2 regions of the Coprobacillus sp. genome follow, and region 2 is predicted to be linked to the other one. Evidence: a T-box and tRNA genes for the amino acid it is inferred to sense, from the RefSeq annotation. Region 2 holds a T-box; the other holds one or more tRNA genes.
What was found. A T-box is a leader RNA that pairs with one kind of tRNA and senses whether it is charged. The one in region 2 lies ahead of thrS (threonine--tRNA ligase), so its partner is inferred to be a tRNA-Thr.

Region 1 (16,804 bases), on a different contig from region 2:
CGCTCTTTCAAAAGCTTCTAAATAAGGTGTATACCTATCAACTATGAAAGCACCAATGCTACATGTGAGTGTAATATTTAAATCTTCAAAAACTTTTGATAACTGTAATGCTTGCATAATCTGACAGGCTTTCTTTTCTACAATACCTGCATCGATAATATTCATCATAAAAACTTCGAACTCATCACCACCATAACGGCTAATAATATCCTCTTTTCTAAAACATGATTTTAAAATTCTACCAAACTCAACAAGACACTGATCACCAACATCGTGTCCATAAGTGTCATTAATTTCTTTAAAATTATCTAAATCTAATATTAAAAAACAACCCTTTACATTGTATTCTATTAATTTTGATACTTTTTCTTGGAAGGTATTTTTTTGATATAGTCCTGTCATTGCATCTCTGATAGCCTTTGCTTCCAATGATTCTAATTTTGCTTTATGCTGTGATATATCTGTAATTTTACAAATAATTTTATATGGTTGATGATAACGTTGTTTAACAAGCATATCTAACATACACCACTTGTAAACACCATCATGAAATTGCATTCTCACTTCACATTTATAAACTTCCTCATCAGATAAATTGACAAATAAATTTTCAATTACCCTCCAATCATCGGGGAGCACAATATTTGTCTCTTTATAATTTTGAGAAAAATGACAATAACTTAATTGATCAAGTAATAACATTCTTTGTGATTGTGGCAAAAAGGTGAGTTTATCTTGCAATATATCATATTCAGCAATAATAACATCATCAAATTGTTCTAACATGTCATATTGATTGTGATGGCATATTTGTTTCTTTTGATATTTTAACAAAAAAATAATTAAATAAAAAAAGAAAAAAACACAAATAAAAAATATCTTCTTATCTATATGCATGATATACCACCTCACTTATTCTCAATATATTCATCATGATTTTATTTAGTATTCATTTTCATAAATAAAAAGTAAAGTATTTCTACTTTACTCATAAACTTCTATAATCTTATCTAATGTTTCAATAATTTCATGGTATTCATCTGTACTCATTTGACGGATCATTTCTTCATTGCCTTTTTTGACAACTCTTTTTAATTGAGGATATAATTTTTTTGTTGCTTCTGTGAGATAAATACGATTATTTTCTATATAAAGATAATTTTTTTTCTGTAGATGATCAATAATACTCTCTATTAATCTTTCATCAATTTTTGTCTCTTTTTTTATGTCTTCAATTGATAGACCTTCAGCATAATGCAATGCTAAAACTATCTCATAATCTTCATAAGACAAATGATACTCTTTTAACAGTTCATTGATACGTTCTTTACGTAATCGATACAAAACAACAATTCTTTTCTCAATTCTTTCCATTTTTTATCACCATGTCCATTATAGTCCTTAAACATGAATTGAATGTTAATAAATTACATTCACTTACTATTGTAAAAATTCACAATAAGACTCTTATTTCTTCTTTCTAGGCCTTGGATTAGGCAGTTCATCACAAGTTACTCTAATCAATGTTGTCATTAATTCTTTATTGTCTATACTATCAATAACCAAATGTGGCTTTGCATTTGTATAGGGTGAAGCCTCCTGACAGTTTGGGAAAATCAATTCTCCTGCAGTCGTCTTCTTAACAAAGAACTGATTATCACAAATTAAACCAATAACCTTTCCATCACAATATATTGCATACTCTCCAAACATTTTTCTATATGAAATCATTCCAGCACCATCTATCTGCTGACAAATATAATGTACAAAATCTAAACTTGATGCCATTTGTAACTCCTCCTAACTGTTTATCTATGTTTCTATAATTATACCTACTCTCATAAAAATAAGATTGTAAGAATAAGTCATTTCATAACAGATAAACTCTAAAATGAGACTATTTTTATATAATAATTATCTGTAAATAATATGATTTCCATATATTGTTGTTTTACAATATCATTATTATCTACCTTAAATATAATAAAATTTGAATTATGCTAGCTGATAATAGTGCAACAAAAGCCCCTATGACTATTCCCTTTATTGCACCTTTGATATGATGCCATGGACTTCTGTATTCTTTAATCATATCCTCAGTACCTGGAATCATTAGTTTTTGACTATGACAAAATATAATTAAGTCAAATACAATTAAATCATATATATTCACTGTCAAAAACAATATAAAAACATGTCTATATACAGAAATAAAAGTCTTATTTCCAGAAAGATATGCTACTATAAATAAAAGGATAGATATGAGAATTGCACCTATAAATTTACGTATCTAATTTTTATGCTCTACTTGACTCATAAAATCTTTATATTCAGGTAATTTATAGACTCTTTTTTTATTGCAGTCGGATAAGAAGCAAATTGGGATAACGGATTATGATATTGTGCTGGTAATATTATAATTGTAAATATTATGCAGGCAACTATGCATTCCATGATTAATAACATATTAATTCTCCTTCATATTTCTGTTTCATTTATATATGTGCTTATGCTCTAGTATAATCTTTTAACGTTTGAAATACAATCCAGTCAACAAAAAAAGTTTTAAAATCCTCAACGATGGGAACTTTAAAACAATTTAGAAACTGGTGCCGACAACAGGACTTGAACCTGCAACCTGACCATTACGAGTGGCCTGCTCTACCAGTTAGAGCTATGTCGGCATATACATATTATATGATAAAAAGGAATAGATTACCACTATTCCTTAGGTGAAAGTTTTTTTAATACTCCATTATTCTTAAGTCTTGGTGCAATTGCAAGATAAACAAGTGATGAAACAATAACTGCTATAATAGCATTCGTCCCTGTTGTTATTGCATTCCATGATGCCAATGCTTTCGCTGCTTTATCAGGAGCTCCTAATATAACTGTTGTATAGAAATAAGAAAAAATAGGTTCACCAATAACATTAAATAACATACCAGAAAAAGCAGAAATGAAGACAGCTCTTCTTAACTCCTTTCCTTCTTTATTTTGAATATGCATAACCTTATGCGCTACCAATCCAGTGATTATCCCAATCCCTAATTTTAAAATAATCGTTTTTGGTGCTACAATAACATATGTTGGGTCAAGTAAATCGCCAATTCCCATACCAATTGCACCAGCCGCTCCTCCTGGCAATCCACCAAGTAATAAAGCAGCTAAAACACAAAATGTATTACCCAAATGAAATGAAGTCATCCCCGCAGGTGTTGGAATTTTAATTTGCATAAATGTAAATGCAATATATGACAATGCTGCCATTAAACCAATAATTAATATTTTTAATACTTTATGATTCATTTTGAATCCCCCCCTCTTCTTGAAATTGAGTATACTCCTTTATTGGTTATATGAAAATATTCAGTTTTGTATTTTTTTATATAACCAGATTATGTTATAATCAATTGGAGGTGATATTATGCTAACTTACCATTTTAATCATGAATTAGGTATTCCAATGTATGAATATCTCTACCAATGTATTAAAAATGATATCATTCAACAAAAATTACAGGCAAATGAAAAATTGCCATCTAAACGAGTATTTGCAAAACATCTACAAGTTAGTCTCATTACAATTGAAAATGCTTATAATCAATTGCTTATAGAAGGTTATATTTATTCAATAGAAAAAAAAGGATACTTTGTGAATTCAATAGAATATCCTGAAATTCCAACCCAAACAGTTCCAACTATCTTGGAAAAACCACAAATTCAGTATTTTATTGATTTGAGAACGAATTCTATATCCCTCTCTAATTTTCCATTTTCAGTCTGGTCAAAATTAACAAGACAAGTTTTAAATTCACAGAACTCTGAACTCTTAATACGTGCACATCAGCAAGGTTGCCTTGAACTTAGAGAAGCCATCTGTGAACATCTTCATGCATTTTCAGGTATGAATGTTTCGCCATCGCAAATTGTCATTGGAGCAGGTACAGAATATTTATATAATATTGTCATTCAATTGCTAGGACGAGACCAACATTATGCTTTAGAAAATCCAGGCCATCGAAGTATTGCTAAGGTTTATCAATTAAATAATGTTCACTATCAGTATATTTCTTTAGATCATGATGGTTTAAATATTGATGAACTCAAAAAAAGCCAAGCTCAAATTGTTCACATATCTCCTGCTCATCATTATCCTACAGGCATTTCAATGCCTATTCAAAGACGTTTAGAAATCTTGAAATGGGCAACTCAACAACATACTTATATTATTGAAGATGATTATGATAGTGAATTTCGATTACGTGGAAAACCCTTATCAACACTTTATCAAATTGATCAAAATGAACGAGTCATTTATTTAAATACATTTTCTAAAACGCTTGCTCCATCATTTCGTATGAGTTATATGGTATTACCACCACATTTAGTACAACTCTATCATAATAAATTTGCATTTTCAGCGTGTAGTGTCTCAAGTTTTGAACAAATAATTTTAGCTGAATTTATGAAGCAAGGTTATTTTGAGAAACATATTAATCGTATGCGCAATTCTTATAAAATGATAAGAGACGAGCTCTTAACTCAACTCCAACAAAGTGTCATTCATCAAGACATTAATATTACTGAAGAAAATGCTGGTCTTCATTTTCTTTTACACTATCATTCTTCTTTATCAGATGTAGCAATTATTGAAAAAGCACATAATATTGGTTTAAATATTGCAACCCTTTCCCAATTTTATGAACAACCTTTTGAATCTCAAACATTAGTTGTTAATTATTCTGGTCTCTCTCTAAATGATATTCAATTAGCAGTCAATTTGCTTATACAACTTCTATCTCGTCAATGAAATACAAAATAACCAGATAAACTTAACTATCTGGTTATATTTTCACTCTTTTTTTCATATTATAAAGATTTTCATCTGCTTGACGATATAATCTTTTAAATGAGTTATTGATATCATCTGAGCAGGCAATTCCAATTGAACATGATAATGTATGCTTTTCTTGATTCACCACATACGTGAGATGAATAGAATCATTAATACGTTTAGCCATATTAATAATTTCTTGACGATCTTTGAAATCATCAATAACAACAATAAATTCATCTCCACCCATTCTTCCAACAACACCTCTATTATTGACAACTTGTAATAAGACATCAGCAATATTTCGTAAAGTATCATCACCATAAGTATGTCCAAATGTATCATTGATAAGTTTGAATTCATTAACATCAATCATCATTACAGCAATTGGTTTCTGCTTAATAATAGATTCAACATATTTTTGAATTGCATTTCTAGTATAAACACCTGTCAGGTCATCATGTTTAACATTGAATTCAAGTGATAATTCATAACGTTTTCTTTCATCAATATCTCGTGTTGTTATAAAAGCACATATATCAGTAGAATCTATTGGTGTGTATAAATTAATATCGATTTCATACCAACGTTTCTCCTCAGTTCCTAATTCATATTCTCTTGATAAAAGAGTTTTTCCTTCTTTAAAAAGATGCATCAACTGTTTTCTAGAAAATTCATGTAAGAATTTTTGATGATCATTTGGAGAAACAACCTTTTCTGTAATATATTCCAGAAAGTGGGTATATGTAAATTCATTAACATCCTCTAATAGGTTTCTATGATCATTATAGACAATGCTATTTTCACTCAGATTAATATCATAATACAATCTAGACCCATACATGATTGCTTCATAATATTGTTCTTGTTGTATGCGGATTTTATTTGCATAAACTTCATTAACATCTTCACCAAATCCAATCGCATGGTCTGGTTGCCCATATTCATCAAAAAGAACATGATAAGTAATATGCATCCATTTATAAACACCATCTTTATGCAATGCTTTAAATAAATAATCACAATCTTCACCTTGAGATATTTTTCTATAAAAATCTAGATATCCTTGATGATAATCAGGATGAATATAATTATTTTCAACAAAATATTCAGGAACATTTTCAATTAGTTCAGGTGTCCCTGTATCCTCTTGAACTGCTTTAGAACGATATAATTGCTTTGTCTTTATATTATAATCCCATAAGCGTCTATGTGTCTGTTCAAATGCTAACTTATACTTCATCTCTGATAATCTTGTTTCCTGTTGATGATGAATTTGAGCAGAACGATCATCAATAATAACCAAAACAACATGTTTACCTTCTAAGGATTGCTCAAGATGCTTTGTCCTCATTTCCAGACTCAATATATGTCCATCTCTATGAGTTCCTCTATATAGACAAGTACGAATTTCCTTTGTATGGATAGAATCTAACAAAGCATCAATGACTTTTTGTCTATCTTCTGCAACAAGCAATTCCATGACATCCAAATCAGGAATATGTAAGTCATCGTCATATCCATATAACTGATAAAACGCCTTATTTGCATAAATAAGAGTTTGCATATCTGGAGTGACCTCTAACATCAGAATGGAACTATACATATTCTCTACAACCGCATTATATAATGCGTTTTTTTCTTGCAATTGAATTGAAAAGAAATAGGAGTCCATATAACTATTTATATATTTACCAATTTCTATAAGCACATTTCTTTCACTTTCGGTTAAGTTTCTTTTCTCATGACAAACCAAAACAGTCTCACCAACATATTCTCCCTGTCTTAAAATAGGAAGACAAACAATTGTATAAGAGCCATTCAAAAAATATTCTTTGAGTGCAGAACATTCTTGATTTTGTTCAATTTCATCTTTTTGTAAAATAATAATACCACCATTTTGTTGATAACAACTCATTAACTGCTGCTGTTGTTGAGTAGTCAATGGGTGATAGGTTGGTGTCTCTAATTGATAATCATGCTGGTAATGCATATATAAATGTGTTGGTTGTTCATAGCGTATTGTTGAATAAATCCTATCAAAGAACATTTCTTGTCCGATATGTTGCCAAACTTCATTAATACTTATTTGTGGCTTGTCATGTGTATCCATATGCGATAAAGCAAACAAAGAAACTTCATTTAACTTATATTCTGATATATTACGCATAACCCCTACTGCAATAATGGGTTGGTTATAATCATTATAAATAGTATGGGTAATAACACTATACCATTGATAACTTTCATCTGAAAAATATGGTTTTGCTCGAATACTTTCTTTTGTATCACTGTGACCTGAAAGTATATACATGACTTTCTCAACATCATCAGGATGAATATGGTATCCATCTTGTATACGCTGTAGATAATTAGGAACTTCTATCTTGCTTAGTTCACCGGTTTGTGGTGAAAGCCGTGAATCATAGTATCTCATGCTTCCTGTAATAAAATCAAATTCAAAAATTTGGGCATCTAACCTTAAAATTGCACTTCTATACCACTCTATATCATCAACTTTGTGAATATTATTTAAGACATCATCAATATTAATTAATCTTTCAATTTCATCTTTTGTATCACCTTTAGCTATAGATTGATCTTCATAAATCTCAAACATCATTTGTCGTGTGACAGGACGACTGTAATAATATCCTTGTGCTCTTAAACATCCTATTGAACGCAGGAAATCTATTTGTTCTTTTGTTTCAACACCTTCAGCAATAACGGATAAACTTAATTTTCTAGACATAATTAAAACAGATTCCAGTATTTTTTCACTTTTCCCTGATGTTTGAAGGTCTTGTAAAAAATTTAAATCTATTTTAAGAACATCTACAGGGACTTCTTTTAACATATTCAAAGAAGAGTATCCACTTCCAAAATCATCCATCAGAATGCTAAATCCTTGCTTTCTTAACTTATCTACAACTTCAATCAACTGTTCTGGATTATTTGTATAAGCTGTCTCAGTAATTTCAAGTCTTAAAAGTTCAATAGGGACATTATACTTATCTAATAAATAGAGAAGTTTTTCCTTAATGTTCAAATACAATTCAATTCTTGATACATTAACAGAAATCGGCATAACATAATAACCTTTATCTAATAATCGACGTAAATCCTGACAGACCTGTTCCCATATACAAAAATCTACTTGAGATATAAATCCGTTAGATTCAAATAAAGGTATAAATTGATTAGGTGGTATAATACCTTTTTGTGGATGAATCCATCTGACTAATGCTTCAAAGCCAATAATACTACCTGTTTCTATATTATACTTAGGTTGATAATAAGGCACAAACTCATGGTTGACCAAAGCATTCTCCATTTCATTAATAATCGTCTGTTCATCCATAATGTTTTGTCTTAAAACATCCTGATATATTTTATATGTTGTTTCATAATTTCCCTTGATGCTTTTTGAGGTCATAAGTGCACGATCACACATAACACTAGCGGATAAATGACAATCTGTAATTGGATATATTCCAAAGCTCAAAACAATTTTAACGTTAACTGACACTGATTCTAATTGCCTTGAAACAGCGGTTGTAAGTTCTTCATATGACATTGAACCTCTTTCCATCAAAATAACAAAAACATCATTATGCAAACGCCCTATAATCCAGTGATATTGCATACATATATCAGAATACACTTTTGCTATATACTGTAATAGGCGATCTCCTCCAGCCGTCCCATATAAATCATTAATTAACTTAAAGCGATCGATATCAAAGCATATCAAATCATATTTTTTATCAGGATTTTCCTGTAAAATATATTCAACCTCACTTAAAAAGTATTCTTTATTATAAACATTTGTTAGAATATCTTTTTCAAAATAATCACGATAAATATTATGAGCATAAATGTGATAAACGCTTTTGACTCTGTTCACTATTTTCTCTATTTGATAAGGTTTTTTGATATAATCAGTTCCACCTAATTGAAAGCATTTAGATTCTAAGTTTGCATCTGCCTTGCCTAATACAAAAACAGGTAAAGTTGCTAAACGAGGGTATTTTTTTACATAATGGGCAATCTCAAAAGTTTCATCAAAATCGTCTATATCCACAATCATAAAAGATAATGATAATGTTGTTTTTAATATCTCTTTAGCTTTCTTAATCTGGTCACAATAAAGAACTAAGAAATCATCTGTTAAAGCATCACCTAACTCTTTTAATAATTCCTTGTTTTTTCCTGCTATCAATAGATGACTCTTCCCCATTCAGCTTTTCCCTCCTTCATTATACGAGTATCATCATTATAGCATAAATACAGATAATAATTCTCTGTGATAAGCATTTTTTCAAACTTTTTACCATTATTTTCCTATTATATAAAAAAATGGTTCTTAAACTTTGTAAGAACCATGTCAAAAAACGATGAATATTATCTATATTTGACTATTATACAATAGTCAAATATGTCGCATCTTTTATAGGATTATCTGTTGCTTTTCTTATCAATCTATGGATGTATCTCAAGAACTCCTGATAACACTCTATCATAATCTTACCATCACTTAAATAAGTAATACCTTCTATGTATAACTTTAAATCTGAATCCAAATATGTTTCTCGAGTATAATCTTGATCATTATAATAGATATACTCTAAGACATAATCTTTAAACATTTGTAATATTTGATGAGCATCTTTATTTTTTAGTTTTTCTATTTCCTCTCTTATTTCTTTTCCACATTCCAAATCATAAGACTGTTCATACAAAAAATCATATAAATAACTCTCTATAACCTTATCTTTTAATGCCAGTCCAACAACTTGACTATTTTCAGCAATATTATATAAATCTAAATTAAACTGACCTGCTAGTTTATCAAGAATTTCATCTGTTGAGAATATTCTTTCCCGATATCCACCTCTTCTTTTTTCAACAATGATTTTTGTTGCAATTCCAACATAAATATAGCATCCCATATAAATACCTCCTTTATAAACAAAAAAGTAAGAATTGGCCCCCTAATCCTTACCTCACTAACATTTTATAGACACTGGTTTATTCCAGTCATGCCAATTTTTACACCTTGTAACGTCCATATCATGCTCAAAGTCATCATCTGGTTTTATTATAACAAACAGTATGTATATTTGCAATAAGAAACAGATAACTTATAATGAAAAATGTATCTATATATTTTCTCTTGTCAACCAGCCATATAAAATAAGATAAGATGGTTATTTCAAAGAGATATGGGAGTTTCTTGAAAACATATTAGAAAGTTAGTATACTAAAATTAACGAGATAAAGGAGAATACTATTTATGAAATTAATTATTGAAGAAAATGAACAGAAAATGAGTGAAAGTGCTATGTTTATTTTACTCGGTGCCATGATGCAAGATAAACGAGTGAATATCTTTTTAACATCTGGACGCTCACCAAAAATATTATATGAAATGATGATTCCTCATGTTAAAGATCAAGAAAAGTTTAAAGATATACAGTATTATCTCTTTGATGAAAATCCATATATAGATGAAGAACATGGTCCAAATTGGAATGAAATGCAGGATTTGTTTTTTAAAGAAGCACACATTCCTAATGAACGTATTCATATTATGAACCAAGATAATTGGCAAGATTTTGATAATGATATTCGTCATGCTGGAGGGATAGATGTTATGATTATAGGATTAGGTTATGATGGCCACTTCTGTGGGAATTGTCCTCGTTGTACACCTTTTGACAGTTATACATATTGCATTGATTTCAAAGAAAAACAAGCTGTTAATCCGTCATATAAAGACCGTCCTCGTCAGCCATTTACCCTAACAATGGGACCAAAAAGTTTAATGCGTGTTCACCACTTGATTATGATTGTTAATGGAAAAGAAAAAGCAGAGATTTTTAAAAGATTCTTAGATGAACCTATTCATCAAGATCTTCCTGCTACTATCTTAAAATTACATCCAAACTTTACAGTAATTTGTGATCAAGAAGCAGCGAGCCTCATTAATCCAGAAAACTATAAAAGAATATAATATATTAACCACTTATATTGAGTTTATAGGTGGTTTTTTTATCTTCAAAAAAGAAGGCTATGAAAGCCTTCAGATTTAAGCATTTTTAATAACAAAATGAATAAGTTGTGTTGCTGAATCACGTTGTAATGGATAAACTCTACCATGATAAATATAAAAGATGAGCATTGACCAATAAACCTCATATCCACCCTGATCAAATTCTTCCTCTGTAGGGAAATAACCTAGACAACCATTTGTATAACCATTAAAGTAAAAATATTCGTTATGAAGTTTTTGCATACATTCTAAAGCGAACTCGCACATCACTTCATTAGCAACTCCGCTTAAACATCCTTCATTTAGATAGAAATATTGAACTTCTATCATTTCAGATTGGTAATGAATATGAGCATTATTAAGCCTTTGCACTTCTTCTAGCCAATATCGACCATCAATACCAGCATATTGTTGAGCCTCTTGTGCAACACTTTGAGCCTCCTTCAATGAGGGTACATCAGAATGCAGAAGTATACTACGCGTATACATCCCAATTTGCTGTATCGGCTGCACTGATATTTGAGCAATCATTGGCTTAACACAAGTTAATATCTCATTAGCCATATCTTGCAATGCAGTTTCAGAACGAATAAATCTATCATCACAAGCATCAGGTGGATTGAGTTGTGAACAGAAATATCGTGGTGCAACATTCCCAGCAGCACCCTGTATCAACACAACTGGACATTTATACTTTTGACTTAATGTTTCTCTTACTGCTCCAAAATAGTCTGATGATATAAAATAATTATCTGCTTTCAATACATTGGCATGTGCTGTCACTCTTAATAAAATAAGTTTATTATGGTGTTTCTCTGTATCTTGTACTTTGAATATACCAATACGTCGATCCAAAAAATTTGAATCCTTACGTCTATTCAAACCAATATCACTATAAGCGTTAGCCCACCCACCATAGACAGGAGTCCATTCAGTCTGTGCCTGATGGATAGCTTGACAAATTTGATAATGAACATCCAACGACCACTCTTCTTCAAGACTATCATTAGGTCCTCCATGTGTATGTGAAAAACAAAGCATAATTTTTTCTTCTGCAAAACCAAATCGATGACTTATTTTCTTTCTTAAAACACTGATATTATGCTTAGAAAATCCAATATGGTCTATTGTTATAAGGCAACATACATCTTCCTGATAATTCCAAAGCATAACCTGTGCATAAAGATGACTCTGAATTCCTTTTGAAGTTTCATCTAATCGACCAAATCCAACCATTTCAACTGGATGGTTTGGTGTGATATCAACTTCTGCATAACCTAATAAAACTGTTTCTATCTGTTTATTTATTTTCATATTACTTGTCTCCTTATTGTTTCATTTTCCTGGATGCAAAGTTAATATGATAGATTTCTACTCCATGCATTCTATTCCTTATTAACTCTGCATGGAGTCAATACAATAGCAAGTCTCATAACATCATCTCCTTATATCATTTCAGTTATTTATATTTTAAAACAAATCATTCCATTTTACAAATCACAATTATACAAAAAGAAGAGTGCCCTCTTCTTTACAAACATTCACCATGACTTTGAATAACTTTTTGATACCAATAGAATGAATCTTTTCTAATTCTTTTTAAACTTCCTTTTCCCTCATCATCCATATCAACATACACCATACCATATCTCTTTTTCATTTCACCTGTTCCAGCTGAAACCAGATCAATACAGCCCCAAGGCGTATAACCCATGAGATCAACGCCATCTTCTTCAACCGCCTTTTTCATTTCTCTTATATGATCACGCATATAATGAATGCGATATTCATCATGAATACATCCATCTTCATCTATTGTATCTTGAGCTCCAAGCCCATTTTCAACAATAAACAATGGTTTTTGATAGCGATCCCATAATATATTTAATGAAATACGAAGTCCAATGGGATCAATAGGCCATTTCCATTCACTCTCTTTAAGATAAGGATTCTGTGCCATATTGACACCATTTCCTAGTGACATTCCAGCATCTTCTCTCGTTGTCACAACACCAGAATTATAATAACTAAATCCAATATAATCAACACAGCCATCTTTTAAAATCTGATCATCTTGTGACTCCTTAATAATCTCAATATTTTCTTTTTCCCATTGTTTAAGAATATATGATGGATAATAGCCTCGACATTGGACATCTGAAAAGAAATATTTCAAGCGACGTGAAACATTTAATTCCAAAGCGATATCAGCGGGATTACAAGTTTCAGGATATGTTAATATATTCGCTAACATCATGCCAATTTGGTTATCAGAATCAATTTGATGACCTAATTGAACAGCTTTTGCACTGGCAATAAAAAGATGATGAAGAGCCTGATAATATTTTTGTGTATTCATTTCATGGATTCCTAATGTTGCATATCCACGGAGTAAATTGATTTCATTAAATGTCATCCAATATTTAACCTTGCCTTTATAACGTTCAAAAACTGTTTGACAATATCTCAAAAAACAATCAACTGTATTTCTAGATAACCATCCATCTTGATGTTGTGCCAAATATACAGGCATATCAAAATGATTAAGAGTCACAACTGGTTGTATTCCATACTTTAAACATTCATTAAAGACATCATCATAGAATTTTAATCCCTCTTCATTTGGTATGAATTCATTCCCATTAGGAAAAATTCTTGTCCAAGATATTGACATTCTATAACATTTGAATCCCATTTCTGCCATGAGTGCGATGTCTTGTTGATAATGGTGATAAAAATCAACTGCCTTATGACTAGGATAATACATATTCGGATCCAATGCTGCCTGATACTGATGAGAAATCAATTCACTTTCATGCAAATAAATAATCTCATTATTTTCATTAAGAAAACTATGTTTTCTCTTACACGTTAAAGAGCCATTTGTTTTTGTATCAGAAGTGGCCAATCCTCTACCACCTTCTTGATAACCACCTTCAAATTGATTGGCAGCAGTTGCACCACCCCATAAAAAATCTTTTTTTAACATATTTCTACCTCTTTTCTAAAATTTATTTTCTTTTTCTATCTTTTCATTATAAAATAATAATGAAAGGATGATTTCTATGATACAAACAAAACATGAACTTATTCAATTACTCAATCCTATCTATAACCATTTTCAATTACCCATCTTTTTATTATCAAAAGAACTTTTGATTATAGAATCTCCTCATTCATTCCTAAAATTAGAAGAGCATTATTTTCAGGATATGATTCAAGAAAATCATATTAATGACTATCAAACATATATGCATTTTTATCATGATGCATCATTTCTTTTCTTTCCTTATTCTTTAGAAAACATATCATATATTTGTATTGGACCAATCTTTAATAAGAAGCTTACACCTCAAGACAAACCATCAGAATATCCATTTTTAAATCATGTGATTTCCCAATATACTATTGATGATTTTTTTAGCTTACCTTATGTTCATTATAAAACTGTTGATTTCCTGCTTTTTGTTTATCAGATCATTACTGGTGAAATATTAGATGCTAATGTGCTTAAAAAGAATTATAAAAAATCAAGTTCATTACCTTTAAAACAAGAGGAATCTATGCAAAATGAAATCTTTGTGATTAGAGAAAATCCTTTACATGATTTTAGTTATTCTTATGAAAAGAAGATTATGAATTCTATTCAGCAGGAGAATAGTACACAAGCTCGTATTTTAATGAATGAATTAATGCAAATGAAAGATGGACGTGAACTAGCACCTAATCATCTTGTCTCTATGAAATATAAATTAGTTGCAGCTGTGACTTTGTTTACTCGCTGTGTTATTGATGTTGGTGTTCCAATTGCTAAAGCATATACATTAAGTGATGTTTATATTAATAAACTAGATCAATGTCGTACTGGTCAGGAACTCCATAAGATGATAAGTGATGCTATTGTTGATTTTACAAACTTAGTCAAACGATATAAACATATTCAAAATCCTTATTGGGTGAAGTCTTGTAAAAATTATATTTCTCAACATCTTCATGAAAATATGACATTAAATGATTTAAGTCAATTAACAGGCATGAATCCAAGTTATCTCTCAACACAGTTTAAAAAAGTGACTGGTCAATCTATTAAACAATATATCAATGAAAAGAAAGTTCAAGAAGCACAGTTTTTAATTAAAAATTCTTCTTATACATTAGCTGAAATTTCTGATATTTTACAGTTTTCAAGTCAAAGTCATTTCAATAAAGTTTTTAAGGAGCGAACAGGCAAAACTCCTACTCAATATAAAAATACTTAAACGATGAAAGATTAAACTTTCATCGTTGTTTTCTTATAGTGATAATATGCACCTAACATATTTGCATCATTACAATATTGACATTTGACAATTTCAGCATGAGGAAAAGCAATAGGGAATCTTTGATAAAATTCATCTGAAGCTCTTTGTAAGCCTGCAATGAATAAAGGATTTTCACTAATGCCACCACCAATGCAAATACGCTCAGGATCTAATAGACATTGGATATTATGAAGTTCTAAAACAACTTCATCACAATAATCTTTAAAGATCTGTTGACTCATCTTGTCACCTGCTCCAATCCAGTTAAACACTTCTTTTCCATCATGGGTTTCACTGTTTTTTGCTTTTGCGATTTTGTCAACTAAATTATAAATACTACCAATCGCTCCAAATAAACCTTTGGACTGATATTGTTTAGGATCTTTAGAATAAATCACACTGACTTCTCCAGCAATCAAATGATGACCTTTATAGATTTCACCATTAAGGATAATCCCACCACCAACACCTGTTCCAAATGTTAAAACCAAACCTTGCTGAATGCCTTGCATATGTCCACACTCTAATTCTGCAATAGCAGCACATCTGGCATCATTTTCTACTGTAATAGGTAATTGAAAATAATCCTCCCACTCATGAATATCAGTATGATTATTATAAGTCAAACTACCACCAGCATGAATATACTTTCTTTCAACATCAATAACGCCAGGTAAGGAGAAGGCAATGCCTTCTACCTCCCCCATTTCCTGAAGAACACTTTTTATGGTCTCTAAGAAATGTTTTTGTGTATCACATGGTGTAGATACTTTATCTTGGGAAGTCATCACATCATCAATCATCAATGCATGCTTAATAAAAGTACCACCTACATCAAAGACAGCTATTCTCATAAATCCTCACCTTGACTTGCAATAACTTGTTTATACCAGTCAAAAGATTTCTTTTTGCTTCTTTTTAATGTACCATTTCCTAAATCGTCTCTATCAACATAAATAAAACCATAGCGTTTACTCATTTCACCAGTTCCAGCTGAAACCAAATCAATTAATCATCGTGATGTTATTAATGATGTTTATGCTATGGAAGAATGTGTATGTTTAGGTATATCAATATCACTTTATCAAGATTTCATCTTAAATGATTTCATCTTTATGCGTTATTTAGCTGAAACTATTGCACATAAACTTTATAATTCTAATCAAAATTCTTCAATATCTATAAACTATCCAGTTGAAAATAGGTTAGCATCATATCTCGTCAGTTGTGAACATGATATGATTATTGAGGAAAACTTTGTGCAAGTTGCAGAAATGATAGGATGCAGTTATCGACAATTACAAAGAACTCTTAATGACTTTATACAAATAGGTTATATAACGAAAATAAAAAGAGGACAATTTCGTATTATAGATTTACATAAACTTCAAGGACTTAGTCAGGATTTATATTTTATTTAAAAGGCACAATTGTGTCTTTAGTCATTAAGTCTCCATTGATGTTTCTTTAGATCAACACAACCATTGGATTTCAATGTAACACCTTCATCCATCAGTAAATCTTTTTGTTCTAACCAATAAGGGGCACATCTGCCACTACTATTGACAACACGATGACAAGGATATTTCCCATAATATCCTGATAGACTTA
Region 2 (16,804 bases):
AAAAGAATCATCAAAAATATAAATTTGTGGCTTTTTAATAATCGCTCTGGCTATACTTAAACGTTGACGCTGACCACCAGACACGTTCGTTGCACTTTCTGTAATCACTTCATGAAAGCCTAATGGCTTTTCCATAATAAAATCATACCCTTGTGCAATGCGTGCTGCATGAGCAACCTCTTCATCAGTTGCATCTTCTTTTCCATAACGAATGTTATCAGCAATTGTTCCAGTAAAAAGCATTGCTTTTTGAGGAATAAAGCCTATTTTATCACGCAGTTCTTTCATCGAATAATCTTGTATATTGATTCCATCAACTGTAATCTTTCCACAACTCACATCATAAAAACGTGGAATTAAATTAATTAATGTTGATTTACCTGAACCTGTACTACCAATGAAAGCAATTGTCTCACCCTGCTTTGCTGAAAAAGAAACGTCTTTTAAAACAGCTTCTTCACCATCTGGATATACAAAAGTAACATTATCAAATGACAGCGTATGTTCCTTAGAAATTGGCTGTTTAGTCACCTTTTGATGATCTTGAATGATAATATCAGAATTTAAAACTTCTTGAATACGTTTGGCTGAAACAGCTGCACGTGGATACATAACAAAAACACTACAGAACAATAACATTGAAAACATAGCATGGAATAAATAGTCCTGAAATGCAACTAACTTTCCAACTTGTAAAGTTCCTGCCCCAATCATAGTTGCTGCAATATAAAAGATAAATAAGATTGCTATATTCATAACTAAGAAAAATATCGGATCAGCAGAATTCATTAATTTAAAGATTCTTTTTGTATGACCAGTAAACTCACTGTTTGTATCATTAAATCTTGCTTGTTCATAATGATCATTATTAAAAGCACGTATTACCTTAATTCCAGTTAAATTTTCTCTAGAAATACGATTTAAATGGTCAAGTGAAGATTGCTGTTTTTGCGACATTGGTTCAGACACTTTTGCAACAATAATGACGCCAATAATAATTAATGGTAAAGTTGCAACAATAACCAAAGACAAGTCTAAAGATGTTTTTAATGTCATGAAGAATGACACCGCAATCATAACTGGTGTCAATAAAGCAGTTCTCAAAATCACATTAACAAATAACTGAATTTGGAATGCATCATTATTTGTACGTGTGATTAATGAAGAAATTCCAAATTTATTAAATTCACTTGGTGAAAAATCTTGGACTTTTGTAAAAATATCATTTCGAATATCACGTGTAATTGATGTTGAAATTTTCGCACAACAATACCCGAGTAAGATTGTTCCTAGAACTCCAGCAATTGATATTGCAATGGCAACACCCCACATCATATAAAGATATCCTTTATCTTCAGTGGCAACTCCAATATCAATCATATTAGCTATGATTGTTGGAAGTCCTAATTCAACAAGTGCAAACCCAAAGACAGAAATGACATTGAGAACAAGTAACTTTTTATACTTCAATAAGTATTTTAATATTAATTTCATATTTTCCCTCCTTGCCGTTTTGACTTGATTACTCTATAATAAACTATAAGGTTACCTTATAGTCAATAGGAGAATGAAAAAATGTCAGAAAATCGTGAGAAATACTTTACTACAGGAGAGTTTGCACGTATATGCAATGTTCCTAAACATGTCTTATTTCATTATGATGAAATTGGATTATTTAAACCATCTATTGTAAAAGAGAATCAATATCGTTATTATTCTCATCATCAGTATGATACTTTTACTATTATTACTATTCTTAAAAGTATTGGTATGTCTTTAAATGATATTAAGATTTATCTTGAAACAAGAACACCTCAATTATTGATTGACTTATTAAACGATCAAGAAAAAGTTTTAGATCAAAAAATGAAAGAATTAAAACGAGCTAAAGATTTTATTAAAACAATTCGTTCAACAACTTCACATGCTCTCCAGATTCAAGTCAATGATATTTATCTTCAATACTTTGATGAAGAATATATTCTTTGTAGTGATGATATTCACCACAAAAACAACAAAAGTTTTGAAGCTTATAATGATGAATATGTCCGTTTTTATAATAATCATCTGGATACAATGGACAAAGTAGGAACAATTCTATCAATTGATGAATTGTGTAAACAGAATTATAATACATTTCAGTGTTTATATACCCGTGTGAGAAAAAATAATCATAGAAATATTCGCATTATGAAAGCTGGTTATTACATAGTTGCATATCATCAAGGTGATTATCAAACAATTAGTGAAGCCTATCAAAGAGCACTTTCTTATGCAAGAAAGCATCATATTATTTTAGGAGAAAATGCTTATGAAGAATATGTTTTATCAGATATTGCTGTTCAAGATGAAAATAAATTTATTACCACAATCTATCTAGAAACAAATGAAAAGCATATCGAGTGATATGCTTTTATAATGCTTTGTCTTCAATTTGTTTTAAAATCATGCAAATAAATTCATCTAATGAGACAGTTGTTTGTTTTTGCTCACCATATTGACGATAAGTGACTGTTCTTTCATCTCTTTCCTTATCACCTAATACCAATTGATATGGAATTTTTTTCATTTGTGCCTCTCTAATACGATAACCTAGTTTTTCTTCTCTGTCATCTATTTCAACACGAATACCTTTAGCTTCTAACAATTTAAAAATTTCTTGAGAATAGTCTAAATGATATTCATTTTTCACTGGAATGACTTTGACTTGAGCAGGTGCTAACCATAATGGGAACGCTCCTGCAAAATGTTCTATTAAAATACCAATAAATCTTTCAATAGATCCAAAGATAACTCTATGAACCATAACTGGTCTTACCTTTTCACCATTTTGATCCACATAAGTCAAATCAAATCTTTCAGGTAAATTCATATCTAATTGAATAGTTCCACATTGCCAAACTCTTCCTAAAGAATCCTTAACATGGAAATCCAATTTAGGACCATAGAAAGCTCCATCTCCTGGATTGATCTTATAATCTTTTCCAGCCGCCTGACAGGCTGCTGCTAAAGCTGCTTCACTTTTCTCCCAAATTTCTAATTCTCCAATATATTTTTCTTCTGGTCTCGTAGATAATTCAATATCATATGATAATCCAAGCATTGAATAAACACGATCAATGAAAGCAATCAAACGAACAACTTCACTTTCAATCTGATCAGGAGTCATAAAGATATGTGCATCATCTTGAGTAAAAGTACGAACTCTGAATAAACCATTTAAAGCCCCACTTGCTTCATGTCTATGCACTTGTCCAAGTTCACCCATACGTATTGGTAAATCTTTATATGAATGTAAACCATTTTTATAGACAAGTAAGCTGCCAGGACAGTTCATAGGTTTAATAGCAAATTCACGCTCATCAACTAGTGAAGTATACATATTTTCCTTATAATTATACCAATGTCCTGAAACTTCCCATAATTCCTTAGACATCATAATAGGTGTTTTAATGAATTCATATCCTTCTTTTGTATGTTCATCATACCAGAATTTTTCTAATTCATTTCTAAGCAGCATACCATGTGGTAAGAAAAAAGGCATTCCTGGTGCATACTCACTCATCATAAATAAATCTAATTCTCTACCTAATTTCTTATGATCTCTTTTCTTAGCTTCTTCTAAAAAATCTAAATAAGCTTGTAATTCTTCTGGAGTTGGAAAACAAACACCATAAATTCTTTGCAGAACTTTATTGTCTTTATCACCTTTCCAATAAGCACCTGAATGTTTAAGCAATTTAAAATTTTTACACATTTTAACAGTTTCAACATGTGGCCCTCTACATAAGTCTACAAAATCACCTTGACGATAACATGTAATATGTCCGTCTTCTAAACCAGAAATTAAATCTAATTTGTATGGGTCATCTTTAAACATCTCCATTGCTTCTGCTTTAGAATGCTCCTCACGAATAATACGTTTACCATCTTTACAGATCTTCTTCATTTCTTTTTCAATAGCTGGAATATCTTCATCCTTAATGACTTTGTCTCCTAAATCAATATCATAATAGAATCCTTCACTCACTACTGGACCAACCCAAAATTTAGCATTTGGATATAAATGCTGAATTGCTTGTGCCAAAACATGAGCACACGAATGGTTTAACATATTTAATTGTTCATCATTTTTAAAATCAAAGTTTGCCATTTTCATTTCCTCCTTTTTATTATTAAAAAAGAGATCTCATCGCAAAGGACGAAATCTCGTGGTACCACCTTAATTTATTATCTTTCGATAACCTCTATTGTCTTAACGCGACCCAACGACATTCTCTTTCGAGTGTAGCTCATTAGGGAGTATCTTTATAAAGATTGAGAAACTTTCAGCAACCGTTTCCTCTCTAAACAATACTTATATAAAAACATATCCTAAATCATAGCTTGTAGCATTATTTTACATCAAACTATTATTTTGTCAAGTCATCTGATATTTTTGAGTTTGCTTTTTCATAATATTCTATAATTTCTCCTGCCCCATATATTAATGAAGAAATCAAAAAAGAAATAAAACAAGACCAAAGCATCAATATCATAGATTCAACACCCATCAATTGCCCAGTATTCAAGTAGGACGTATTAATCGCAATACTATATCCCTGACTTATAATATTCCCAAATAGGAAAAGATAAGCACAGACTTTTATAATTTTCGATACTTTATGAAACATATATCTCCTCCTACTTTCACAATATCATAAAAAATATGATATTATTGCTTATTTTCTCATAGTGAAAATCAATAACGATCATTTAACATTTCAAAATATTCCACAATTTTACCAAATCCATAGATAATAAGTGAAAGAACAAAATACAAAATAAGTCCATTCAATAATCCTAAAAGAGTACTCACAATAAATTGTGAACTACATTCTAATTGTATGAATTGATAAATATCTCTATACCCTTGATTAATTAGGTTTCCAAAAAAATAGATATAAGCAAATAACTTTATTTTTTGAGATGTATTATTAAACATATTCTCTCACCTCTATGCTTACAATACCACAAAGATATGAAAAAGTTATGAAGAAATCTCACAAAATAACGTTATTATTTTCACAATAAAATGCATATTTTGTCGAATGTAGTCGATAAACAAAAAAAGGACCAATTGGTCCTTACATTCATTATTTTACTGTAATTAATTGTAAATAACTTGTTGTTCCTTCGATACCTGGAGTTCCACCAGTCACTAAAATTGTTTGACCAGCATCAATTCCATTTTCTTTAGCAATAACTTCTGCTAAATTTAATAAACCTTCAGTTGTATCCATTTGTTTACATGTTACTGGTTTTACACCCCAGTTTAATGCTAATTTTCTTGTTGTTTCTCCATATGGAGTTGCAGCAATAATTGGACATTCTGGTCTATATCTTGACATTTTCTTAGCAGTAAATCCTGATTCAGTAAATGCAATAATAGCAGCAACTTCAAATTTAGTCGCAATTTCAGCTACTGACATACAGATAGCTTCAGATGCATCATCAGTTGCAGTTCTTACAGCTTTTCTATGTAAAGAAGCATAATCTAAAGTAGATTCAGTTTTTAAAGCGATTTTGTTCATAACCATAACAGCTTCTTCTGGATATTTTCCTTGAGCAGATTCTCCAGATAACATAATTGCATCAGTACCATCATAAATAGCATTAGCAACATCGCTAACTTCAGCACGAGTTGGTCTAGGATTTTCTTGCATAGATTCTAACATTTGAGTTGCAGTAATAACAACTTTACCAGCTGCTTTACATTTTGTAATCAATTCTTTTTGGATTAATGGTACGTCTTCAGCAGGAACTTCTACCCCTAAATCTCCACGTGCAACCATGATTCCATCAGCAACCTTCAAAATTTCATCCATATTTTCAACACCTTCGCTATTTTCAATTTTAGCGATGATTTGAATTTCAGGTTTACCATTTTCAACTAATACTTTTTTCACATCTAAAACGTCTTGAGCACGACGTACAAATGATGCAGCAATGAAGTTTACATCTTGTTCACAACCAAATGCAATATCTGCTCTATCTTTTTCAGATAAGTATTCAAAACCTAATTTAATTCCAGGAACATTAATTCCACGTTTGTTTTTCACTTTTCCATCATTTGCACATACACAAACAATGTCAGTACCTTCAACATGGTCAACTAATAATTCAACTTGACCATCATTAACCAAGATAAATCCACCTGGTTTAACATCTTTATATAAATCTTTATAAGTAATAGTAAAACGATCTGCAGTCCCTTCAATATCTTCTACACAGATAGTAGAAACTTGTCCTTTTTTGAAATTTGCAGCACCACCTTCAAAATCACCAGTACGAATTTCAGGTCCTTTTGTATCTAACAAAATAGCACAGTTAGTTCCAAGTTCTGCGTTCACATCACGCATAGTTTGCATTTTTGCTCCATGCTCAGCAAAATCACCATGTGAGAAATTACAACGCATAACATTCATACCAGCTAAAACTAATTTCTTTAACATCTTTGGACTTTCAGATGCAGGCCCAATTGTACAAACAATTTTCGTCTTTTTCATTTTTTCTTTCATACTTTACTTTATCTCCTATACCCTCTTATTTATATTAACGAAGTTTCAATACATCTTCGTAAATACCTTGATTTACAGTTCTCTTATGTCCCAAGACTTCTTCAATTGGCAATCCAACGATTTCGCCTCTCACATCACTCACACAAAGACCACCTTTTCCTTCTTCAAGAAGTTCAACAGCCTTAATACCCATACGACTTGCTAAAACACGATCTCTTGCAGTCGGGCTTCCACCTCTTTGCATATGCCCTAAAACATTTGCACGTGTCTCAAAACCAGTTTCTTCTTCAACACGTTTTGCTAATTCATGAACATCAGTAATGTGTTCAGTAATCACAATTAATGCATGTTTTTTATCAGAAGCTTTTGATCTTTTTAAAGTTTCAATAATTTCTTTTTCATCAAAACCACTTTCACTTGTCACAATCATTTCTGCACCACAAGCAAGACCAGCATGAACAGCCAAATCTCCACATCTTCTTCCCATAACTTCTAGAATTGTACATCTTTGATGAGAACTTGATGTATCTCTTAATTTATCTAATGCATCTACAATTGTATTTAAAGCTGTATCAAATCCAATTGTAAAATCAGTATCAGGAATATCATTATCAATTGTTCCAGGAATTCCAATACAATTAATTCCCATTTCTGTTAATTTCAAAGCGCCATTATAACTACCATCTCCACCAATAACAACCAAAGCTTCCATTCCAACTTTTTTCATTTGCTTAATCGCTTCTTCTCTCACTGCTGGATCTTTAAACTCTGGAAAACGTGCTGACTTTAAGAACGTCCCACCAACATTAATAATATTACGTGTACTATGTCTATCAAATTCAATAAAGTCCCCATCATGTAACCCTTTATATCCTAAACGGACTCCATAAATCTTGATTCCTCTATTTAAGCAAGTTCTTGTCACAGCACGAATGGCTGCGTTCATTCCAGGAGCATCTCCACCTGAAGTTAACACCCCAATACATTTTACCATAATTCTTCTCCTCTCACTTTATAGCATTTTGATTCTATCATAAAATATTGATATATTCTACACTTTTGTTTCCATTCTATATCTTCATTTTGCCCTCGTCAAGCATTATTTCAATGCTTAGCGCTTTCAATTTTGAAATTATCGTATTTGCTCGAATTTCATCACCTTTTTTAATAGTATAGACCTTTTTTAGATCTTTATAACCATACATACTCGTAAAGAATGTTGGTAAGTGATTTAATAAACGATATGATAAAATTGTCAGTAAAATTTCGTCCCTAGACCAAACTGTCACATTCTCTTCACCAATTCCATCCAATAATAAATAATCAACTTTCATTAAACGCTCCATTGCGTATTCAGTATCCCCAGTCGAAAAACTAGCTTTAAGATCAATAAGATAAGTAGGGAAATGAATAAAACCAATCTCTTTTCCTTTCTTGGCTAAAGAATTCATCAAGCCAGCTAATAAAGTTGTTTTACCTGTTCCCATTTCACCATGTAAAAATAAACCTTTATCATTGGGTTCTTGTAAATATTTTAAAATATGACCTAATGTATTTTGACCATTAGGTGATAAGCTATTGGCTTTTTTAACAATCTCTAATGATGTAAGATCTGTTAAAAGAATATCATCATTCACATTTGTTATAACAAACTTTTCTAACAATAATCTTCTTCTTTCTAATGCTTTCCCATATAAACAACTTTCTAATTCTAAAATAACTTCACCGTCTCTATAGACAAGATTTTTTTTCATTCCTTGATTATCTTTACGACAATTTTGTAAAGATTGACACCCTTGGCATAATTGATAATCATCATTATAATCTAAGAATTCAACCCAATAATCATCCATTATAGATGTATTTAAATGATAAGTCTTTAAAAATTCTTGAATATTTTTTTCTTTTGATAAAGCATAAATACTCTCTCTTTTCATTTTTTGAATTTCAGGTTGTTCAAGCATGTCTCCAATCTTTATCATAATTGTCCCTCCTCTAATTTATCTAACAATTCAAATAATTTCTGTGAATTGACTTCTGTGTTCTCTTCAATCACATGTTCAATTTTTAATTCTTCTTCACTTTGACGCTTATCATTCATCAGTTCCTGATATGCCTGCATTGCAGTTTCAATATGATTTCTTGCTAGTGATCCCCCAATTGTTTCACAATAACTTTTTGATAAACGATTATTATTTTTGCCAAGAACATATTCAATAAGCACATTGACAACAGCTGGTTTCAATCCTAACTGAACCATTAAGGTTTCGACAATCTTTAAATCATGAAAAACAGGTTCTTTTCCCCCTTGTTTTTCTTTTAATAATTCATATGGTGTTAAATTATCCAAATACTTCATATGTAAAACTAATGGTGATTGTTGTCCCTCTTGTGTTTGATATTGCAATGGCTGCTTATGGTAGACTTCCTGCAATTTAGAGACACTATCCATTTCAAAATATTTCTTAATATTTAATTTTAAACGGTCATAATCAAGCCCTTGAGAATGCATTGAATCTTTAACCAAACCAGCTAAAGTTAAAGCATCAATAGAATAAACTGTAGCAAGTTGAATCATATATTGAAAATCCTCATCAGTAAGTTTTGATTTATTGATTTGATAATCAGCTAAACTCTTCAATAAAAGTTCCTTATCATAAGCGACTTCTATATTTTGATGAACTGGCTCTTTGAATTCATCTTTTATTTTTAAGATTCTGCCATGTTTTCTATGATGATAGATTTGAAAAACATCTTGAAAACGAACTGTTACTTCTTCATAATCTGATAAATCTTCTACAGATATTCTAAAATACTGAACTGTCTTTTGAAAATCTTCAGGAGAAAGCGATTCTTGTAATAAAGATGATAGAATTTGATTCTTAAAAAATGCTTTTAATGTGAGTGGTGATTGGAGTTGATAGATATATTGTGTTATTTGATTTTCATGCTTAACAAATGTTTTTAATAATCCAATGGCTTCTAATGATTGAAAATGCTTTTCTAAATCTGTAAAACTCATTGAAAGAAAAGATGTTAAACGAGATAAAGAAGATGGCTTTAAAAAACGATTCATGCGTTTACCCTCTATAACTAACATCATATATAATTGTAAAGCATCAGAGCCAATAAGTGGCTGATACAAATAATACAATATATCTGTTTGAACTTCATCTAATGGATAGTGAAGTTCAACTCTGTACAAATCACTCATATATAGTTTCATCTTTTAATACCTTTAAAACCCTTTCTATTTCCTGATACAGTTCCTCATAATAACTTCTATTATCAATCACAAAATCTGCCATATCTTTCTTTTTCTCTATAGATATTTGTTGTCCTATTAAGTGCATTGCTTCTTCTTGCGTTATATGATTTCGCTGCATTAAACGTTTCATCTGTGTTGTTTCATCAACGTATACAACAATAATTTTATCACATAATGCCTCTAAATGAACTTCATATAACAAAGGAATATCTAAGAAAATAAGTTCATCCTGACAAGTACGTATGCCTATCTTCAATTGTTCAATGACATAAGGATGAATAATATTTTCTAATTGTCGTTTCTTATAAGCATTATGAAAAACAATATTGCCTAACTTCTTTCTATCTATAGAGCCCTTTTCATCTAAACAATCAAATAAATTTATAACCTGCTTAAAACACTCTGTACCTTGATCTAATGCATGTCGAGAAATTTCATCAGCATCTAAGACACAATAACCATGTGTCAATAAATAATTTGAAACAGTACTCTTTCCAACTGCAATAGAACCAGTCAACCCAATAACCTTAGTCATAGAAAGACTCCCTTATCTTTTCCATAACATACATACAATCTAAAGAATCCTGCAATGACATCCTTGGACTCTCAATGATTTTTTCTTTGAGACAACGATGCACCTCTTCAATCTCAGTAAAGAAATCATCATAAATATATGACTTTTCAATAACTCTTTGCTGATTATTAATAGTTATAATAGCTTGTTCAGGGCGATAAAAAGGCACAGCTGTCATTGTTCCTTGTGAACCATAAATAATCATGTTTTTTTCCTTGCTTCTATCTATTGCCATTTCTAGTTTTGCTGTCTGTCCACTTTCAAAAACCAATTCAACGACATCGTAAGCATCTACACCATTTTTGTAAATAACCTGAGTTGAGACTTTTTGTAATGGCGATGTTATGTAATCAAGAGTCGTTGCAATATTGTAAGTTCCAACATCGTACAAAACACCTCCTTGTTCTTTATCAAAAAGATAATGTCCTTCTTGATAGTCTACATCAGAACAAAATGATGTTTCAATACGTTGAACTTCACCTATCTCACCAGATGCAACAACTTTCTTCATGTCAGCCACAAGTGGAATAAATCTTGTTTTCATAGCTTCCATAAAAAATGTTTGGTTGGACTTAGCCAATTGACACAAGTCTTCAGTTTGAGTATACGTTAATGTTGCAGGCTTTTCACAAAGAACAGCTTTTTTCTTTAATAAAGCTGCCTTTGCCCATTGATAATGATCATTATGACGAGTTGCTATATAAACAGCATCAATATTTGGGTCTTCTAACAAATCTTCATATGTTGGATATATTAGAATATGAGGATGATTCAAAGAAAACTGTTCTCTTTTTACTGCTGTTAAAGATGCCCCAGCATAAAGATATCCTTCTTGGCTTTTATTTAAACTTTGCATAAATCTTGTAGCAATTTTTCCCATTCCTAATATTCCCCAGCGAATCATGTTAGTACCTCCTTTTTTGACAATGTGGACAATAATATGTTCCTCTTTGATTTAACATTATTTTCTTGATTTCACCTTGGCAACATGGACATATTTTTTGTCCATGTGCCTTGAGTTGAACCTGAAACAATCCATGAATACCATTAGCATCAAAAGAATGAATTGTTGTTCCTCCCTGAGCAATAGCACGGTTTAAAACATCCACAGAAATCTGTTTTAATTCATGAACTCTTTTCTTGGATAAACGAGAAGCTCTTGTGCGTGGATCAATTTTCATTAAAAAGCATATTTCGTTTGCATAAATATTGCCAATTCCACACATAATCGATTGGTCTAAAAGAGCTGTTTTAATTGGTAATGATGTCTTATGCAACAAAGCATAAAGTTCTTCACCACTGATATCAAATGGTTCTTTTCCTAATTTCATTAATGGTAATTGTTCACGATACAAATGACGATCAACAAGTTCTAGTCTTCCAAATTTACGGGTATCTATATAACGCAAATCCTGCCCATCATGAAGATGAAAAACAACGTGTGTATGTTTATCGACAGGCGTTTCTCTTTTGACAATATGATACTTTCCTTCCATTCGCAAATGAGAAACAAAAGCATCTTCATCTAATAAGAAAATCAAATATTTTCCCACACGATCAATGTCTCTAATTGTTTGATGTGTTAAACGCTCTATAAACTCCTGAGTATCTCCATTAATAATCTTATCATAATAAACATCAATGCCTTCTATATTTTCATCTAAAATAAATTGTCTTAATGTTTGTCTTACTGTTTCTACTTCTGGTAATTCTGGCATTTTCTCACCTACTTCAAATCATACCAATTAGAAGCATAAGCCCCATCAACTTTCAATGGAACATCCATTTGGAATGCTTCAACCATTGCTGATTTAATTAATTTCATCATTTCATCTAATTCATCTTTATAAACATCAAAAATCAATTCATCATGGACTTGTAAAATCATTTCTGATTTTAAATGTTTATCTTTCATTAATTGATTCACTTTCATCATAGCAAGTTTTAAGATATCAGCACCACTTCCTTGAATTGGTGAATTCATCGCAAAACGTCTAGCTTGTTCACGAACCATAAAATTCTTATCATTGATTGTTGGAATATATCTTTTACGATTTAAAACTGTTGACACATAACCTGTGTTTTTACAATCTTCAACAATTTGATCCATATAGACTTTGATTTCTGGATATTCTTCAAAATATCTACGAATAAATTCTTTGGCTTCTTTTAAAGAGACACCAATTTGCTGAGATAACTTAAATTCTCCCATCCCATAAATAATTCCAAAATTTACTGCCTTAGCTTGTCTACGCATATTGGCTGTTACTTCTTCATCCTTGACTTTAAAGACCAAAGCTGCTGTATGTGTATGAATATCCTTATCTTGATTAAAAGCTTCTATGAGTGATTGAACTCCTGCCAAATGAGCCAAAATACGCAATTCAATTTGTGAATAATCAAATGTGACTAGATAATCATGGCTTGGTATAAAAGCTTTACGAATCAATTTTCCTTCTTCTTGACGAACTGGAATATTTTGAAGATTTGGTTCTATAGAAGATAATCTTCCTGTTTGAGTTAGAGCTTGATTATAAATTGTATGTATTTTCCCATCTGCAAAAACTTGTTCTTGCAAACCTTTTACATATGTTGAAGATAATTTTGTTAACATACGATATTTTTGAATTAATGGAATAATAGGATGTAATCCTTCAATCTTCTCTAAAATATCTTGAGAAGTTGAATAACCCGTTTTGGTCTTTTTACCATTAGGTAAGCCTAATCGTTCAAATAAAACTTCTCCTAACTGCTTAGGTGATGAAATATTAAATTCTTTGTCTGCTAACATATATATATCTTCTTCAATTTGTTTAATCTGCTGCTCAAAATCCATTTCCATTTCTTTTAAGACATGAATATCGATTTTTGCACCAACATACTCCATATCTGCAAGAATGTAAGTCACTGGCAATTCTAGATTTTGATAAAGATCAAATTGTTCTTCATCTTTCAATCTTTGAATAGCTTCATCTTTTAAATCATATATAGCTTTGGCCTTTGAAACTGTATGCCTTGCTAATAAATCAATTTCAGGAATATGTTTTTTTGCTAATTTCCCAAATACTTCTTCTTCATATTGAACAGAATCATAATCATAATAATCACAAATAGACTTCATTTCATCTTTTAGACTTGGATTTAATATATAAGAAGCTAATTGCAAATCAAAATTCATGCCTTTTATATCAATTCCATTCCATCTCGCAGAAAGAATTTGAGCTTTGATGTTATAACTATATTTGCTATATTTTTCATCTTTTAAATAGTTCAGGAAATCTTGATCATTTAATGCATCTTCAAAAGAGATATAAAATGCTTGCTCTTTATTATACAAAGCATAACCTAATACAATAGATTTATGATAATTTTGATCATAGATTGCACCTAAGATACAACTAGCTTGAGTAATAGAAGGCATCTTCGTTACAACTTCATAATGAAGTTCAGTTTGCTTTGGTGCTTTTGATTCCATAGAAATCTTTTTTAATAATGAATTCATATCATATTTCTGATAAAAATCTTTTAACTTATCAAAATCATAACCAACATAGTGACAATCATCAAGTGTGACATCAAGAGGTATATCTTTTAAGATCGTTGCAATCTGCTTAGACTGAATACCAAGTTCAATATTCTCTCTAATCTTTTCACCCATTTTTCCTTTGATTTCTGAACAATGATCTTTTAAGTTTTCAATAGTTTGATATTCATGTAATAATTTAAGAGCTGTCTTTTCACCAACACCTGGTATTCCTGGAATATTATCAGCACTATCTCCCATTAAACCTAATAAATCTCTCATTTGATCAGGCTGCAATTCATATTTTTCATAAAATGTTTTAGGTGTAATAACGTCATCAGTCTTTGTTTTTGTATTTCTTTTATAAACATGAATATGTTCATCTACCAATTGCATCATATCCTTATCACCAGTCATGATATTCACCTGATAGCCTTGCTTTGATCCCTGAGTCGCAAGTGTACCAATAATATCATCACCTTCATATCCCTCAAGTTCACAATAAGGAATCTGATGAGCATCTAAAAATTCTCTAACAATTTCAAATTGACATTTTAATTCTTCTGGTGTTTCTTTCCTTGTTCCTTTGTATTCTTCTAAAAGATCACTTCTAAAAGTTTTCCCTTTTGCATCAAACGCAACCATAATCCCTTTTGGATTTTTTTTAATAACATTTTCTAAACGATTAGCAAACCCAAAAACTGCATTGGTTGGAATACCATCTTTGTTAACCATCAAATTTCCCATAGCTGCTGTCGCATAATACGAACTAAACAACCAATAATTTCCATCAATCAATACTAATTCTTCCATTTTATTCTATCACTCTTGCCTTATCAACAATAAAAGATAACTTATCTTTCATATCAACTTTTCCATTCATAAGACAAATGTTTCCTTTCTTTAACATCATACCTATACTCTTATATCTCGATGCAAACACAACACCATCGACACTACCTGTTTCATCAAATCCTTCAATAAAACACATTTCATCACCTTTACGATCGGTAATATTTTTAACTCTTTGTAATTGAACAACAATATTCACTGTTTGATTCACATATTCATATAATGAAGAAACATTAATATATGGTGTGTTTAACTTTTCCTTCATCAATTCAATTGGATGCATAGTTAAATAAATACCCAATACTTCTTTTTCTTTTCTCAGTTTTTCATCTTGAAAATCTTTATAAATTGTGAGTACAGGTTTTTCATCAATACCTAACATATTCTTTAAATTCCCATAATCTCTGATTGTATCTAAATTCTTTTTCATTGTATTTCGACTCAACTGAAATTCGTCTAATGCTCCTGCATCAATTAAAGATTCAATCATTTTCTTAGACAATTTCGATTCATCCATACGCATCATAAAATCATAAACATCTTCAAACAGACCATTTTTTCTTTCTTCAACAATAGCTTTATATCCAGCATATCCAACATTTTTAATCGCAAGTAATGAATAACGTATATGACCATTCTCAACCATAAAACGTGCATGTGAATAATTCACTGAAGGTGGCAAGATATCCACATGATATGTTTTACACTCTTGAATACAATGTAACTTTGTTGTCTCACTTGATAATTCATTAGAAAGAATAGAAGCAAAAAAGTATAATGGATAATTTGCTTTTAAATAAGCCAATTGATAAGCAACATAACCATAAGCAACACTATGTGCTTTTCCAAATCCATAATTGGCAAATTTTTCAATTAATTCAAATATTTCTATTGCTTTTTCTTCTCTATAACCTTTATCTATGCACCCAGCAATAAATTCCTCTTTCATTGATTGCATGAGACCAGTTTCTTTTTTTGAAACTGCCTTTCTTAGTATATCAGCTTTTCCTAGTGAAAAACCTGCCATTTTTTGGGCAACTTGCATAATTTGCTCCTGATAAATCATAACTCCATATGTAGATTTCAATATTGGTTCTAATTCCGGTAATGGATAAACAACTTTTTCCTGTAATCCTCTTCGTTTCAGATAGAGAGGTATGTTTTCCATAGGACCAGGACGAAATAATGCAATGGCTGCAACAATATCATCAAAACAATAAGGTTTCATTTTTCTTAGGAGATTTCTCATTCCTTGAGACTCTAATTGAAAAACACCAAAAGTATCAGCACGTGCAATGAGTTCATATGTTTTCTGATCATTCAAAGGCAGCTGATTTAAGAAAACTGTTTCATTTATATCTCGTTTAATATCTTTACAAATATAATCTATCATTGTTAAGTTCTTAAGACCTAAAAAATCCATTTTCAATAATCCAACTTCTTCAATATAATCTTTTGAATATTGTGACATTAAAGTCGCTGTTGGCCCTAATACTAAGGGAATAACCTCTCTTAGGGGTTGTTTGGATAAAATGACACCAGCCGCATGCGTTGAAATATTACGAGGCAAATGCTCAATAACACTTGTTGCTCCTATAATTTTTTTCAACAAAGGGTCTTGATTAATCATAGATTGAAATTGTGCTGAAGTCTTATACATAGTTGTAATTGTCTTCTTATTTTTGGGACCCGTAGGAATCATTTTCGCAATAATTTCTAGTCGAGCTAGAGGAATGCCCATGACCTTTCCCATATCTTTTATAGCAACACGTGGCCCATATGTATTAAACGTAACAATTTGAGCAACATGATCTTGACCATATTTTTCAACAACATAATGTACAACTTCGTCACGACGATCATCTTGAAAATCAATATCTATATCTGGCATGGATACACGTTCAGGATTAAGAAATCGTTCAAAAAGTAAGTCATACTTAATTGGATCAACATTAGTAATTCCTAATACATAGGCAACTAAACTCCCAGCAGCACTTCCTCTCCCAGCACCAACCTGTATCTTATTC

Region 1: it has a tRNA-Thr gene. The T-box ahead of thrS (threonine--tRNA ligase) is inferred to sense a tRNA for this amino acid. The anticodon was not compared.

The regions. Positions count from the first base shown of each region.
Region 1 is NZ_CFJNYH010000003.1:27,383-44,186, reverse strand. Features, by position in the region: gene AC5M21_RS02025 (GGDEF domain-containing protein) at 1-897, opposite strand, end outside; gene AC5M21_RS02020 (MarR family winged helix-turn-helix transcriptional regulator) at 985-1,374, opposite strand; gene AC5M21_RS02015 (TfoX/Sxy family protein) at 1,468-1,788, opposite strand; tRNA gene AC5M21_RS02010 (tRNA-Thr) at 2,608-2,684, opposite strand; gene AC5M21_RS02005 (ECF transporter S component) at 2,722-3,309, opposite strand; gene pdxR (MocR-like pyridoxine biosynthesis transcription factor PdxR) at 3,428-4,813, shown strand; gene AC5M21_RS01995 (EAL domain-containing protein) at 4,848-9,077, opposite strand; gene AC5M21_RS01990 (hypothetical protein) at 9,259-9,789, opposite strand; gene AC5M21_RS01985 (6-phosphogluconolactonase) at 10,134-10,853, shown strand; gene AC5M21_RS01980 (hypothetical protein) at 10,929-12,206, opposite strand; gene AC5M21_RS01975 (glycoside hydrolase family 1 protein) at 12,424-13,881, opposite strand; gene AC5M21_RS01970 (AraC family transcriptional regulator) at 13,958-15,151, shown strand; gene AC5M21_RS01965 (ROK family protein) at 15,163-16,047, opposite strand; partial or broken gene AC5M21_RS01960 (family 1 glycosylhydrolase) at 16,044-16,202, opposite strand; gene AC5M21_RS01955 (helix-turn-helix domain-containing protein) at 16,237-16,614, shown strand; gene AC5M21_RS01950 (MGMT family protein) at 16,632-16,804, opposite strand, start outside.
Region 2 is NZ_CFJNYH010000027.1:36,346-53,149, reverse strand. Features, by position in the region: gene AC5M21_RS10720 (ABC transporter ATP-binding protein) at 1-1,494, opposite strand, end outside; gene AC5M21_RS10715 (MerR family transcriptional regulator) at 1,576-2,406, shown strand; gene thrS (threonine--tRNA ligase) at 2,414-4,153, opposite strand; T-box leader at 4,195-4,392, opposite strand; gene AC5M21_RS10705 (hypothetical protein) at 4,413-4,673, opposite strand; gene AC5M21_RS10700 (hypothetical protein) at 4,742-4,984, opposite strand; gene pyk (pyruvate kinase) at 5,136-6,560, opposite strand; gene pfkA (6-phosphofructokinase) at 6,595-7,554, opposite strand; gene AC5M21_RS10685 (ATP-binding protein) at 7,631-8,542, opposite strand; gene AC5M21_RS10680 (DnaD domain protein) at 8,539-9,786, opposite strand; gene coaE (dephospho-CoA kinase) at 9,767-10,363, opposite strand; gene AC5M21_RS10670 (Gfo/Idh/MocA family protein) at 10,356-11,306, opposite strand; gene mutM (DNA-formamidopyrimidine glycosylase) at 11,308-12,120, opposite strand; gene polA (DNA polymerase I) at 12,129-14,738, opposite strand; gene dnaE (DNA polymerase III subunit alpha) at 14,740-16,804, opposite strand, start outside.